2 regions of the Thermoanaerobacter kivui genome follow, and region 2 is predicted to be linked to the other one. Evidence: riboswitches for the same ligand, from Rfam matches in the RefSeq annotation. Region 2 holds a riboswitch; the other holds the start of a gene.
The links. Region 2 has a riboswitch for molybdenum cofactor ahead of mobB (molybdopterin-guanine dinucleotide biosynthesis protein B). Riboswitches for the same ligand answer to the same signal wherever they lie in the genome.

Region 1 (7,372 bases), 110 kb from region 2:
ATTAGGCATATCTTTGTCGTGTGAAAGCGATGTAGCGCCTTCTCCGGAAGGCGTTTTTTGTTTTGGGGATAAATTTTTGGTTATATTTTCAGTGAAACAGCTATAAGTTTATTTTAGATATACGGTGTAATGTCGAGTAGCAAAATTGGAAAATTAAGAAAAAACTGAGGGCTCTCTTGTGCTGATGCTACTGGTGAAATTATGACCATGCCAGGATTGCCAAAGAAGCCAGCTGCTGAGAATATAGATGTAGATGAAACTGGCAGAATTACTGGACTGTTCTAAAATCCATTTATTTAAATGTTAAAAAAGGGAGATGAGTTTTATGGCTTTTAAGACACCAAAAGAAATAGCCCAGGGTATGGTTCAAACAGGAAGAGCAAAAGCTGAACTGCCTATTATCAAAATGCTTGTTTTGGGTTTTCTTGCAGGGGCATATATTGCGCTGGGAGGACTTCTTGCTGTTAAAGTAGCTGGGACAATACCTAATGAGGTTTTGGGCAGTTTACAAAAATTTATCTTTGCTGCAGTGTTCCCGGTAGGGCTTATGATGGTTCTTATTGCTGGGGGAGAGCTTGTTACTGGAAATATGATGACTCAACCTATAGCTTTTTTAGATAAAAAGATAGGCTTTGGTGGGATTATTAAAAACTGGACTTTTGTTTACATTGGGAATTTCATAGGTTCTGTCTTTGTTGCTTATGTTTTGTCATATTTTACTGGTTTGATTTTAGAACCTGTTAAAACAGGTGATGTTGTAACTTCTATGCCATGGGCGGCATTTGTAGTTAAGATTGCTAATGCAAAAACCTCTATGCCTTGGTGGGTTGCTTTTTGGCGAGCAGTTGGGTGTAACTGGCTGGTTGCCTTGGCTGTTTGGATGGCCTTTGCTGCCGAAGATATTGTGGGCAAGATTTTTGCTATATGGTGGCCGATAATGGCCTTTGTTGCCATTGGATTTGAGCACTCTGTAGCCAATATGTTTTTTATTCCATTAGGTATCTATGCTGGAAATGACCCTGCGTATATTGCCTTTGCTAAAAGTGCTCAAGGAATTGCAGCACATGCACCTTTATTAAAAGCTACATGGGAAAGTTTCCTTGTAAATAACCTAATACCTGTGACCTTGGGAAATATAGTCGGTGCTGGTTTATTTGTTGGGACGGTTTATTGGTGGGTATATCTGAAGGCTGAAAAATAAAAATAACGCTAAAGGAACAAATCTATCAGCACTATCTGTCTACTCATGTTATACCTTAAAAGAATGCAACATTCTCATCGAAAAATGTAAGTCTGTTAAAGATGAGATACTCAATTTGGAATTTTAAATTTCTATTTAAGCTTTATATTTGTTTTTTAAAAAATCTTACTTTTTTGCATGTATCTAAAATTACTTGACAAAGCCAATTAATTGACATAAAATTATCAATAAGGAAGATTAACAACACAATAACTCTTCGAGCCTTTATGTCTAAAGGGTGAAAAGCCCTATTATGAGATAAAGGCCGATAGGGTATTGATGGAAACATCTTGTTTCCCGTGTTGGGAAGGAGAGACAATGCATGCGCACTTATGCAAAGCAAGAAGGCGGTAGAGAAGTCGATTCTTATTTTGTGAAAACGATGTAGTGCCTTCTCTGAAAGGCGTTTTTTGTAGTGTGCCCACCATGGGCGGTAACTTGGCGGTGAAATACGCTATAGGTATGGCAATAAGGACCGTAATAGTATTGGCTCTATAATCTAAAGTATGAAAAATCCTACCACATTTAGAAGAAGTGCAAGGGTTGTCACATTTCAAGGATATAAAAGGTTTTACTATTCAATGTAGTTTTTCTGACTTTAGGATACCATTTAATGCGAGGGGGTGGTATTATATAAAAAGATTGGGTGATAATTCAACCTCAAGAGATGATATTTTTAAGATTAGACCACCAATGTATGGATTTTTCTGTTAAAGGAGAAGGAGGTGATTTTCCAACAAATATTGTCTGTCTTTTTTAAAATGGTTTTAAAAATTAAATAAACAAAAAGGAGTGGAGAAAGATGGCATTTAAGAGCGATATTGAGATTGCTCAAGAGGCAAAGTTGGAACCAATCAAGAACATCGCAGAGAAAATTGGGTTGACAGAGGATGACATTGAATATTACGGAAAGTACAAAGCAAAAGTAGATTACAGTTTGATGAGCAAGCTAAAGGACAAAAAAGATGGCAAATTGATATTGGTTACAGCAATCAATCCTACCCCGGCAGGTGAAGGGAAAACAACAACAACTGTTGGTTTAGGCGATGCGTTATCAAAGTTGGGTAAAAAGACAATGATATGTTTAAGAGAGCCTTCCCTAGGTCCTGTCTTTGGTGTTAAAGGTGGAGCAGCAGGTGGCGGATATGCGCAGGTTGTTCCAATGGAGGATATAAATTTGCATTTCACAGGAGATTTCCATGCAATTGGTGCAGCTAATAACCTGCTTGCAGCAATGCTTGATAATCACATCCATCAAGGTAATGAGCTTGGTATTGATCCACGTCGCATCATCTGGAGACGTTGCGTGGATATGAACGACAGACAATTGAGATTTGTTGTTGACGGTTTAGGTGGAAAAGCTAACGGTGTTCCAAGAGAGGATGGTTTTGATATTACAGTTGCTTCAGAGGTAATGGCAGTTTTTTGTCTTGCAAATGATTTGAAAGATTTAAAAGAAAGATTGGCAAGGATAATTGTAGCATACACTTATGATGGCAAACCTGTAACGGCTGGAGATTTGAAAGCTCAGGGTGCTATGACAGCTTTGTTGAAAGAGGCATTGAAGCCCAACTTGGTTCAAACACTTGAACATACGCCTGCATTTGTGCATGGTGGACCATTTGCGAATATAGCTCATGGTTGTAACAGCGTGATAGCAACCAAACTTGCTTTGAAGCTTGCTGATTATGTGATAACCGAAGCAGGGTTTGGTGCAGATTTGGGTGCTGAGAAGTTCTTAGATATCAAATGCCGATATGCAGGCTTAAAGCCAGATGCAGTAGTGATTGTGGCTACAGTAAGGGCTTTGAAATACAATGGCGGAGTGCCAAAGGCGAACTTGAATGAAGAGAACTTAGATGCGTTGAAGAAGGGTATTTCTAATCTATTAAAGCATGTCGAGAATATCACACAGAAATTCAAACTTCCAGCAGTAGTTGCATTAAATAGATTCCCGACAGACACAGAAGCTGAATTGAAGCTTGTGAGCGAAGAATGCAAGGCTTTGGGAGTAAACGTTGTTCTTTCTGAGGTTTGGGCAAAAGGTGGAGAAGGTGGAATTGAGCTTGCAAAAGAGGTTCTAAGATTGATTGAGGAAGGAAAGAATGAGTATGCTCCACTTTATCCTTTGGAGATGAGCCTAAAAGAGAAGATTGAGACAATTGCGAGAGAGATATATGGAGCTGATGGTGTTGACTACATACCAGCGGCAAACAAGGAAATTGAGAATCTTGAAAACTTAGGATATGGCAAGCTTCCAATCTGTATGGCAAAAACTCAGTATTCATTGAGCGACAATCCATCTTTGTTAGGCAGACCTACCAATTTCAAGATAACAGTAAGGAATGTAAAGATTTCTGCAGGAGCAGGTTTTGTTGTAGTATTAACTGGTGAAATTATGACCATGCCAGGATTGCCAAAGAAGCCAGCTGCTGAGAATATAGATGTAGATGAAACTGGCAGAATTACTGGACTGTTCTAATCTGATGAGTTTTGGGGGTATAAGATTGAGTGATTATAGATTGCTTTTAGCAGCTGGGGAAGATACACCCGGCTGCCCTCCTCTCTTTTATACGAGGTTTAGTGGGGAATATGTGTTGCGAAAGCTTTTGCCCAATTTGACATTTAATAAAATGGGAAATGGGCAAATCTCATGGAAGTGGATAGACTTTAAAAAGAAACAGGTAAAGGATTTTACAGAAAATATAGCAGGAGTTGTACTTTTTCCAGCGATCTTGCCAGAGATTATTGATAACCCTGCTTGCTATTTACCTGAGAAACTTCCAGAACATAATATATTAATCGCTGCAGGAATACATCCTGATATTTTTCCTCAACTTTTGAAGATGGCAGCCGAGGTAGGATGCAAAGTGCTCATAGCCCCTAAAGAAGACCCAAAATGGATTGATAAATATTTAGAGAAAACTCTTAAAGACATATGTAAAAAGTATGGCATAGATTATGTTTTCCCAAAACCTTTTTGTTCGCTTAAAAAAACAGACTCTGATTTTATTAATAACTTTCTTAAAGAGTTTAAATTGGGAAGACCTGAATATAAAGTTTATGTTGATGATGAAGGTTATATAACAAAAGTTGATGTAATTCGCTCGGCACCGTGTGGTGCTACCTATTATGTGGCACATGGTCTTATCGGGAAGAAGATAGGAGAAGAGGCAGTGGACGAGGCTAATAAATTGTGGCATGCTTATGCTTGTTTAGCTTCCCATGATATAGATGAAGATTTTGGTGATTCAATTATGCATTTTGCTGCGCGTATAAATTTGGAGGTTGCTAAAAATACGTTGAAGCGAGGAGGTCAAAAATGCTTGTTGAAAAAAACATAAGAGAGTTTATTGAGGTACTTGCCTCAAAAGAGCCTGTACCTGGTGGTGGTGGTGCTGCTGCATTAGCTGGGGCAATAGGTAATGCACTTGGTAGTATGGTAGGTAATTTGACCGTGGGCAAGGAAAAATATAAAGATGTTGAACAAGAAATTATTAAGATATTAGAAGAAGAGAAGAAATTGCAAGAAGAATTGCTTTCTCTTATTGATGAAGATGCTCAGGTTTTTAGTGAAGTTGCTAAAGCGTACAAATTGCCGAAGAATACTGATGAAGAAAAAAGGAAAAAAGAAGAAGCTTTGAATAATGCTTTAAAAAATGCTTGTCAGGTACCAATAAAGATAATGGAAAAGTCCTTAGAGGCTTTAAAACTCCAACGTAGGCTTGCAGAAATAGGTTCAAAGCTTGCTATAAGCGATGTAGGAGTAGGAGCTTTGATTTTGAAAGCGGCTGTGTTGAGTGGGTACTTAAATGTAATAATCAATCTTAATGGTATTAAAGATGAGGAATTTGTTAAGAAAACAAATGAGTATACAGAGAAAATGTGTAGAGAAGCTGAGAAGTTGGCTGATGAGGCTTATAAGATAGTGATGGAAAAATTAAAAGGCTAAATCTATATGCTTTTAAATATTTTTAAAAGGAGGCTGGAACCTGATGTCTGTTATATTATCTGGTAAAGAAGTAGCTGAAGCACTAAAGGAGAGCTTGATAAAAGAAGTTTCTGAGTTAAAAGGAAAGGGTTATACCCCATGTTTAAAGATCGTGATAGTTGGGGATAGACCAGACTCGGTTGCTTATATAAAAGGTGCATTAAAGAGATGTAGTGAAATTGGAATAGAAGCTAGTGTTCTTGAGTTGCCTGGAGATATTTCTGAACAGGAATTTATCAAAAAGATTCATGAGCTTAATAATGATGAAAGTGTTAATGGAATGTTAATAATGAGGCCATTACCTTCACAAATATCTGAGGACAGAGTAAAGTATGAAATTTCTCCAGAAAAAGACTTAGACTGTTTTAGCCCTATCAATGTTGCAAAGGTTATGGCTGGTGAAAAGGAAGGTTTTCCTCCATGTACTCCACAAGCTGTTATAGAAATACTTGACCATTTCAAAATTGATCCAGCAGGCAAAAAAGTAGCAGTTGTAGGAAGAAGCATGGTAGTAGGAAGACCTCTTGCAATGATGCTGTTGCAAAGAAACGCTACAGTTACAATTTGCCATTCTAAAACAAAAGATCTTGCTGAAGAAACAAAGAGAGCAGAAATCCTGATTGCAGCTGTAGGGAAAGCAAAGATGGTAAAGAAGGATATGGTAGGAGAAGGTGCAGTTGTAATCGATGTTGGAATAAATGTAGATGAAAATGGTAAATTATGCGGTGATGTAGATTTCGATGATGTTAAAGATAAAGTAGCTATGATTACTCCTGTTCCAGGAGGAGTTGGTTCGGTTACAACTACAGTTTTAGCAAAACATGTTATTAAGGCTTTAAAGCAACAAAAAAGCTTATAGGGGGTTTTTAAGATGGTCATTACAGAACATAAACCTTTTGAAGAAATACTTGAAATGCTTAAAGATTCTCAAAGTATATTCATTACTGGTTGCTCGCTATGTGCTACATCATGTTTCACTGGTGGTGAAGCTCAGGTTTTAGAAATGAAAGAAAAGCTCGAAAAAGAAGGGAAAACTGTCACGGGATATGCAATTCTTGATCCTTCATGTAACAAATTACAGGTTCGTGCTACATTAAAAAAGCAAAAGGAAGCTGTAGATGCAGCTGATGCGATTTTATGCATGGCTTGTGGTGATGGTGCACAAACAGTGGCAGCTGTAGTGGATGACAAACCTGTCTTTCCAGCCAATAATACTATGTTTATAGGAGAGATAGAAAGAGTAGGACATTTTGTTGAGGCTTGTAAAGCATGTGGGCAATGTGAACTTGGCTGGACAGCTGGTATATGCCCAATAACAAAATGTGCAAAGGGCTTGATGAATGGGCCATGTGGAGGTTCTAAAAACGGAAAATGCGAGGTAAATCCTGAAAATGATTGTGCTTGGGTATTGATTTACGAGAGACTTGAAAAATTAGGAAAATTAGATAAAATGCTTGAGTTAAAACCACCCAAAGATCATAGCAAAGCTTATAATCCAAGAAAAATTGTTGTAAAAAAGTAAGTAGGAGGAATGATCATGGGACTTCTTGAAGAAAAGTTGAAATCTGGTGAATTTGTTGTAACTGCTGAAATGGCCCCACCAAAGGGCATAGATATGACTCATTTTAAAGAATGCGCAAAGGCAGTAAAAGGAAGAGTTGCTGGCGTTAACGTCACAGACTTTCAAAGTGCAGTTGTAAGAGTTTCTTCCTTAGGTGCAGCAGTGATCTTGTTAGAAGAAGGTTTGGAACCTATAATGCAAATAACCGGTAGAGACAGAAATAGAATAGCAATTCAAGGTGAGTTGTTGGCAGCTGGTGCTTTAGGAATAAAAAATGTTCTTGCATTAACGGGAGATCATCCTATGTTTGGAGATCAGCCAGGGGCAAAGCCAGTTTATGATTGTGATTCGGTTAATATATTAATGATTGCCAGCAAATTAATGGAAGGTCAAGATTGGGCAGGTAATCAGCTTAATAAAGCACCTGAATTTTTCCTTGGCGCAAGCGTAACTCCTTTGTTTGATCCTTTAGAGGCACAAATAATAAAGATGAAAAAGAAGATGCAGGCTGGAGCAAAATTCTTTCAGACTCAGGCGGTATATGATATAGAGGTTTTAAGAAAATTTAGGGAAGCTACTA
Region 2 (7,372 bases):
ATCACAGCATATCCATCAACGGTTGATTTTCTAAAATCGGGAACATTTTCCGGTGCATATATGTCTTTTGCTAAAATTCTTCCTAACGAATTTAAAATACTTATTTTCTCTATGCCAGGTTTAAAACTAATATTTTTTTCTATTATCTCCTTTGCCTCTTTTACTGTAACAAGTTTTAAAAGTTCCATTTTAATCGTCCTTTCTTGCACATTCTGAAGCTTCACCCTTTAAAATCTCAATTCCATGCTTAAGAGCAGGTAAAACAACATTTAAGTTTTCAACAGCCCCCTTAGGGCTTCCTGGAAGATTTATGATTAAAGTGCTCTTTCTAATTCCTGCAACTGCACGAGATAGCATAGCATGTGGAGTTATTTCTAAAGACTTTGCCCTCATTGCTTCTGGAATTCCAGGAACCAATTTCTCAACCACAGCCATCGTTGCTTCTGGTGTTACGTCCCTCTTTGAAAATCCAGTTCCTCCATTTGTCAAAACAAGGTCAACTTTTAATTCATCACAAAATCTTATTAGTTCACGTTTTATATCTTCTATTTCATCTGGAACGATTCTTATTTCTTCAATAGAATATATCGCTGGATCTAAAACTTCTTTTATAGCAGATGATGTTGTGTCAATTCTCTCTCCTCTAAAACCCTTGTCACTAACAGTCAAAATAGCAACTTTAATCATTAATTTATCATCCCCTTTCTTGCTTTCCCCCACTAATTTATTTTTTTATCCTGCCCTCATTTATAATAAAAGTATAGTAATTAGTATTCCTTCTACTTGAAATAAAAAACTTTTTTCGCAAACTGCTTAAATAAGTATGGTATAGAGTAGAGACATATTGAGCAACCTTTGTATCCCGAAAAACTTTACTCCGGAAAAATCTCACGCACAAGTGGAGATTGTATGCGCAAAGTTTGGGTTTTACCTTGTGCAACAATGTGCCCATCCAAAAGAACCAGCGTGCGCTCAGTAAGATCGAGAAGGTCACGAAAATCATGACTAATAAGAAGCAGTGAAACCTTGTTTTTTGCCAGAATCTCCCGAAGAAGGGCCTTTAGTGGACTGCGTGAAGTAGCATCCACTGCTGCAAAAGGTTCATCAAGGAACAAAATTTCCGGTTCCATAGCAAACGCCCTTGCTAGCTGAAGACGTGCAAGTTCTCCCCCAGAAAGTGTATGTATCCGCTGAAAAGCAAGCTTTTCTAAATCAAAACACTTAAGCCAATCATATGCCCGCTTGGTTGCTTCTCGGGCAGAAAGTCCTCGCATGCGCAGGGGAATACTCACGTTTTGCAAAACACTCCCTGTGAGCGTTGTCGGTTGTTGAAAGACGATAGACATCTTTCGGCGAACGGTCACTGAAGACCGTCCGTCTCCCATAAAGCCAAGAACTGTAAGCCTCCCAGAAGACGGTGGAATTAGTAAGGATAAGACTTTAAGGAGCGTACTTTTTCCTGAACCATTGGGACCCGCAAGTCCCAAACGTTCCCCTTGATGCAAAACGAGGCTTATGTTTCGCAGGATAAAGCGTTCATTGCGCCGTACACTAATATCTTCGGCTATAATAACCGGCGTTTGATTCTCTATACCCCGAAAATCGGTAGCTTTGCGTTCAAACATATAATTCATACTCCTCTACCTCCTTTCTTTAATCTAATTATTTCTTGTTTTTCCCACTTCTACTTTAAGTTTTGTTGATACTGAAGGTGGGTAATAAAGGCAGTAATAGAAAACGATAAGGCAAGAAGTACAAAACTTATCGCTAACGCGCGGTCAAACTCACCCTTAGATACTTCAAGAACAATAGCGGTGGTAAGCGTGCGGGTTTCCCCAGCGATGTTCCCTCCTACCATCATTGCTGCTCCTACCTCCGAAATTGCACGTCCAAAACCGGCAATGATTGCTGTTAAAACTGAGCTACGAATTTCCCGAAGCAAAAGCCACATATATTGAAGAGGGTTCAACCCTAAAGAAAGAAAAAAATCGTGTAATTTAGCTTTTTTATCCGACGCGGCTGCAGCTACCAAAGCTACAATAATAGGCACGGTAAGAATTACTTCAGCAATGATGATGGCAGTAGGAGTATAAATCAGCTTTAGTCCTCCTAAAGGGCCGGTACGCCATAGCACAATAGCTACCCAAAGTCCCACAACTGTCGGTGGAAGTCCCATGCCGGTATTGGCTAAAGTCAGAAGAAAATCCCTGCCACGAAACGTGCTTACTCCAAGTGCAATCCCAAGTGGAAGGCCAATGGCTGAACTTATCCCTATAGCCCACGCAGCAATCCTAAGAGAAAGAAGAGTAATTTCTCTGATTTCTGGATCCCCATGAACAAGAAATTTGAATGCTCCTTTCAGGCCTTCCCAAATAAGCTCCACTTTTATTCAACTCCTACCTCAATATTTTGTAATTAGCTCAATCAAGCTTGAAAAATCCCATTTTTTGGCTAAATCTGAGCTTTTCTGCTTTTTTAAACGAAGCCTCTTTAAAACAACGTAACAACTCTCTATCTTAATTCTAATTCCCTTTTTGAGCATCTGGGAAAAAGAGCGGCATTCCGTACTTGTCTACCCCAAATTTGCCAATAAGCTCCTGCGTTCTGGGCGAAATCATAAACTCCACAAAAGCTTTGGCTCCATCGCTGTTTATGTGTTTCCCAGGATGTTTCTCGGGGTTAACCTGCATCACGTGATAAATATTAAGAAGACCCTTATCTCCTTCTCGAACAATGGTAAGATCTATTTTATCGCGGTATGCAAGGTATGTTCCCCGATCAGTTAGTGTATATGCCCGTTTTTCGTTAGCAATAAGGAGCGTTTGTCCCATTCCTGTGCCGCTTTCTATATACCACGACTTCCCCTTGGGATCAATCCCTGCTGCTTTCCATAAACTCAATTCCTTTTTGTGTGTACCCGAATCATCACCCCTCGAAACAAACGGTACACCTTTTTCAGCAATCTCCTGAAAGGCTGCTTCTACTGAAACCGCATTCTTAACTTGCGCTGGATCCTCTGAAGGACCAACCACAATGAAATCATTGTGCATTACCAACTGATAGTTTATAACATCCTTGTTGTCCACAAGTTCTTTCTCTGCTGCAGGAGCATGTGTAAGAAGAACATCTGCTTCCCCCCTTTTTCCCATCTCCAAAGCCTGTCCTGTCCCCACGGCAACCACTTTTACTTTGTATCCTGTTTCTTTCTCAAAGATCGGTAAAAGGTAATCCAAAAGCCCACTATCCTGCGTGCTTGTTGTTGTCACCAAAATTACATCTCGATTACCTGGGGAAATCTTCTCTGAAGTTTTAGAACCTGTACAACCGTTCAGAGAAAACAAACTAAACAACAAAATAGAATATAAAAGGATCATCAAAAACTTCTTTGATATTCTTGCCATGGTATTCATCCTCTTTCATCACTATTAGTTTTTGTTTAAACCTTACCCATTAAAACTGGAAAGATTCCATTCTTTAGCTTTTACCATTGAAATTAGTCCCTAACAAAGGTACAAAAAAATGCCTTCCGGAGAAGGCACTGCATCGTTTTCGCAAAGCAAGGACACAATTTTACCTTACGCATTCTTGCTTTGCATAAATGCAAATGCATTGCCTCTCCTTTCCAACACGGGAGGCATTGATGTTTCCATCAATACCCTATCGGCCTTTATCTCATAGGGCTCTTCGCCCCTTAGACATAAAGGCTCGGAGAGTTATTCTCCTTACTTTAATAATTTTTTTATCTCGATTAATTAGCTTCGTCAAGCGATCTTAGATACATAATTTTTGCCCACCCCAACATTATTTATAGTAAGAACGCCAGCATTGGTTAAAAAGACTAATAACACTTCACATTACTCTTCCTGTCATAAGATCCTTAAGTCTGTCGTAATTATCCTGAACTAATAATTTCAATTCATCTATGCGTTTATGGGTGTATTATTCACTTATTTTTTATGATTAGCTCAACCTTCTCAATTTTATGGTTTTCCATGCCAAGTGCATCGATCATACCAAGAACTGTTTTTGATATAAATTCCTGTACAAATGGATTCATAGGTACCGGGTGACCATTTATTCTCAGAAGAGCCCTTTTTGGCTGGCTCTTACAGTTTATATCATCGGCAGCTCCCTGGACCTTTGCCATTGCAAAGTCCCTGCATGATTCAAAACCACACTTTTTACAGTTAAGCCCCTGCAGCAAACAGTAACTTCTGTTCTTTATGACTTCAATGAGTTCATCCAATTCTTCCTCCTTAAGGGAGAATGGATCCACCTTTCTTATTGTGAATTCATTTTCAGTGGAAGTAGAAATGTTTGCATAAGGCATTCCTTTAAAACCCTCGATAACCAGGAAATCGAAATCCCCAAGAAGCTGGATAGTACCTACAAGTTCATCAAGCACCATTTTCCTACCAAGAAGAAAAAAGGTTTCTTCTCCACTACCGACTACAAGCTCTACCCCTGCTTCTTTGTGTTTACCAGTGTCTTTATCTGCAAAATCAAAGCCTGTATGGGTATGTTTCAGGGTGGCAACCCTGTACCCCTCATCCACTAATTTTCTAACAATTTTTGTTACAAGAGTGGTTTTACCTGTATCTTTTGTTCCTATAACACCTATTATCTTCAATTTTAATACCTCCTAGGGTATTGGCAGTTTGTCACATATGCCCCCTATTTAAGGGCTATCAAGCCTTACAACATTTGATACCAAAAGATTTGAGAAAAAAGAAAGATTCCCTCCCCTTAAACATTCAGAAAAAATACCCACCACAACTATTGACAAAGAACCTTCATAAAAAAACTCCTTTCGTTTTAGTATGCGAAAGGAGAATAGCAGCCTTCCTATTCTCCTTTCCAGGCGGGAGGCAGAGCCGTTTCCAGCACTACCCTAACGGTCTATAATCCATAGCTTTTTGCCTTAGGATTAAAGACTCGGAGAATAATTAATGAAATATTAAATTTGTCTAAAATTATTTTAACACAACTTTGTCATAAAACAATATGTATTTAATAAAAAGTATAGTGTATTCCCATTTCCCAATACAGGAATATTATGCATCTTCTCTTCTATCTTCAATTCGTAATTTGAATAGCATGCATTTTGTTATGCTATACTTTAGCTAGGATCAAATCTAGGCACTTCCTCACTTCTGTGCCGCAGATGCATACAATTGAATAAACTCCAGAAAGCTGAAAATGGCTAAGTACTGCCCCGAATATATAATCACCAATTTTGGCTTATTCTCTACATATTTCTTGAGTGCAATAGGCAGGGTTTCCCCTGTATATTTCCTTCCTTCCTCTATATTTTTGTATAATTGGAAGAATAAATAGCCTATCAGCACCATAACCCCATGGAACGCAATGAAATTGTATTTTGTACTCTTTGAAATCCTCTATTCGCAAAAATCCTTTATTTGTCGGAAATCTTCTTCCATTTCAGGCCTTAATTCATAGATGCTTATAATCTGTTTTGCGGTTTTATCAAGGTCTGTAGTAATAAATACAGAGTATTCGTCTGTCTTTTTATCATGTACTACACAACCATTGATTTCTACATCATTATCAGGCTCGGTACTTCTACAGTGACAGCCTAATGATTTACAAAGCTGCTCTTGTACGTATCTGTTGTAAGACTGTATGAATTCTTCGGCTTGTATACTTTTCCATTTTCAGTATTATGGCGTCTATTAAATTCGGAAAGCTTATATCGGCTGCATCAATATTTCCTTTCCTGATAGCTTCAAGTACTTTTTCTTTATCTTTTTTGCTTATCTGTATTATACTCTTTTTATCGGCATAATATCCTTATTTCTTAAATTACGAATTGAAGAAATATGTATAATTGCCTTGACATAATGAAAAAATAGAATTAGTTTATTACTCTTTACTCGGAAACTGTTAATAAAATAACAATATGAGGAGGATTTAAGGTGAGTGAATTTAAGTTTGAAAAACTTCTAGAACCAATTCAAATTAGGTCAATGAAACTAAGAAATAGAATTGTCATGCCTCCTATGGTTACAAATTACGCTGCTGATGATGGTGCAGTTACCGACCGCTTAAAAGTTTATCATCAGACTAGAGCAAAAGGCGGAGTTGGATTAATTATTGTTGAAGCTTCGTATGTTCATCCAAGTGGTAAAGGTTTTAAAAATGAAGTTGGTATTTACAAGGATGAATTAATTCCTGGACTAAGAGAATTAACTGAAGCAGTGCATAAATATGGAGCAAAAATTGCTATTCAGCTTTATCATGGAGGAAGACAAACCACTTCAAAAGTTACAGGAATGCAGATAGTAGCTCCTTCACCTATTCCTTGTCCAGTTAAACAAGAAATGCCAAAAGAATTATCAGTAGAAGAAATCAAAGAGTTAATAAAAGCATTTGGACAAGCTGCGAGACGTGCTAAAGAAGCAGGGTTTGATGCTGTCGAAATTCATGGTGCTCATGGTTATTTGCTCAATCAATTCTTATCACCTTATAGCAATAAGCGAACCGATGAATATGGCGGAAGTTTTGAAAACAGAATGAGATTCCCATTGGAAGTTGTCAGAAGAGTAAGAAAAGAAGTTGGGACGGATTTCCCTATTATATATCGCATGAGTGCTGAAGAATATGTTCCTGGAGGACTTACGATTGAAGATACTAAGATATTTGCTCAGAAGTTAATAGAAGAAGGAATCAATGCTCTGCATATTTCAGGTGGAGTATATGAATCTTCAGCAATGATTATCCAGCCTGCAGCTATACCTCAGGGTTGTTTTGTAGAAAACGCAGCTGCTATAAAGAAAGCAATTAATAGCAAAGTACCTGTAATTGTTGTTGGTCGAATCAAAGATCCTATTATGGCAGAGCAAATCATCCGTGAGGGCAAAGCTGATCTAGTATCAATGGGAAGAGCTTTACTAGCAGACCCAGAGTTGCCCAGAAAAGTTTCTGAAGGCAAGATTCAAGAAATAAGAAAATGCATTGGGTGTAATCAGGGTTGTATTGATCGTCTGTTCCAGGATATTGATATTGGTTGCATAGCCAATGCATTAACTGGACATGAAACAGAATTTGACATGGAAAGTTCAGCAAAGACAAGAAAGAAAGTATTTATAATCGGTGGTGGCCCTGGCGGGTTAGAAGCAGCTAGAGTAGCAGCTTTGCGTGGCCATGAGGTAATTCTTTATGAAAAACAACCAGAATTAGGTGGACAAATGCGAATTGCTGCTGTACCACCTCATAAAGGAGAAATAAATGATCTGGCTGATTATCTCATCAATCAAGTAGAAAAATCTGGTATTACGATTGTAAAAGGCAAAGAAGCAGATTTAAACACAATTCATGAGATTAAACCCGATGTGGTTATATTAGCAACAGG

Region 1: it holds a riboswitch for molybdenum cofactor, as region 2 does, so the genes downstream of both, TKV_RS09705 (formate--tetrahydrofolate ligase) here and mobB (molybdopterin-guanine dinucleotide biosynthesis protein B) in region 2, are expected to answer to the same signal.

The regions. Positions count from the first base shown of each region.
Region 1 is NZ_CP009170.1:1,913,570-1,920,941, reverse strand. Features, by position in the region: partial or broken gene TKV_RS13870 (formate--tetrahydrofolate ligase) at 190-285, shown strand; gene TKV_RS09710 (formate/nitrite transporter family protein) at 326-1,201, shown strand; molybdenum cofactor riboswitch at 1,444-1,569, shown strand; gene TKV_RS09705 (formate--tetrahydrofolate ligase) at 2,043-3,722, shown strand; gene TKV_RS09700 (DUF166 domain-containing protein) at 3,748-4,584, shown strand; gene TKV_RS09695 (cyclodeaminase/cyclohydrolase family protein) at 4,563-5,192, shown strand; gene TKV_RS09690 (bifunctional 5,10-methylenetetrahydrofolate dehydrogenase/5,10-methenyltetrahydrofolate cyclohydrolase) at 5,236-6,090, shown strand; gene TKV_RS09685 (methylenetetrahydrofolate reductase C-terminal domain-containing protein) at 6,103-6,753, shown strand; gene TKV_RS09680 (methylenetetrahydrofolate reductase) at 6,769-7,372, shown strand, end outside.
Region 2 is NZ_CP009170.1:1,807,472-1,814,843, forward strand. Features, by position in the region: gene TKV_RS09080 (molybdopterin molybdotransferase MoeA) at 1-188, opposite strand, end outside; gene TKV_RS09085 (MogA/MoaB family molybdenum cofactor biosynthesis protein) at 190-687, opposite strand; gene TKV_RS09090 (energy-coupling factor ABC transporter ATP-binding protein) at 873-1,634, opposite strand; gene TKV_RS09095 (ABC transporter permease) at 1,685-2,383, opposite strand; gene TKV_RS09100 (substrate-binding domain-containing protein) at 2,523-3,401, opposite strand; molybdenum cofactor riboswitch at 3,600-3,723, opposite strand; gene mobB (molybdopterin-guanine dinucleotide biosynthesis protein B) at 3,944-4,630, opposite strand; molybdenum cofactor riboswitch at 4,835-4,953, opposite strand; gene TKV_RS09115 (oxidoreductase) at 5,937-7,372, shown strand, end outside.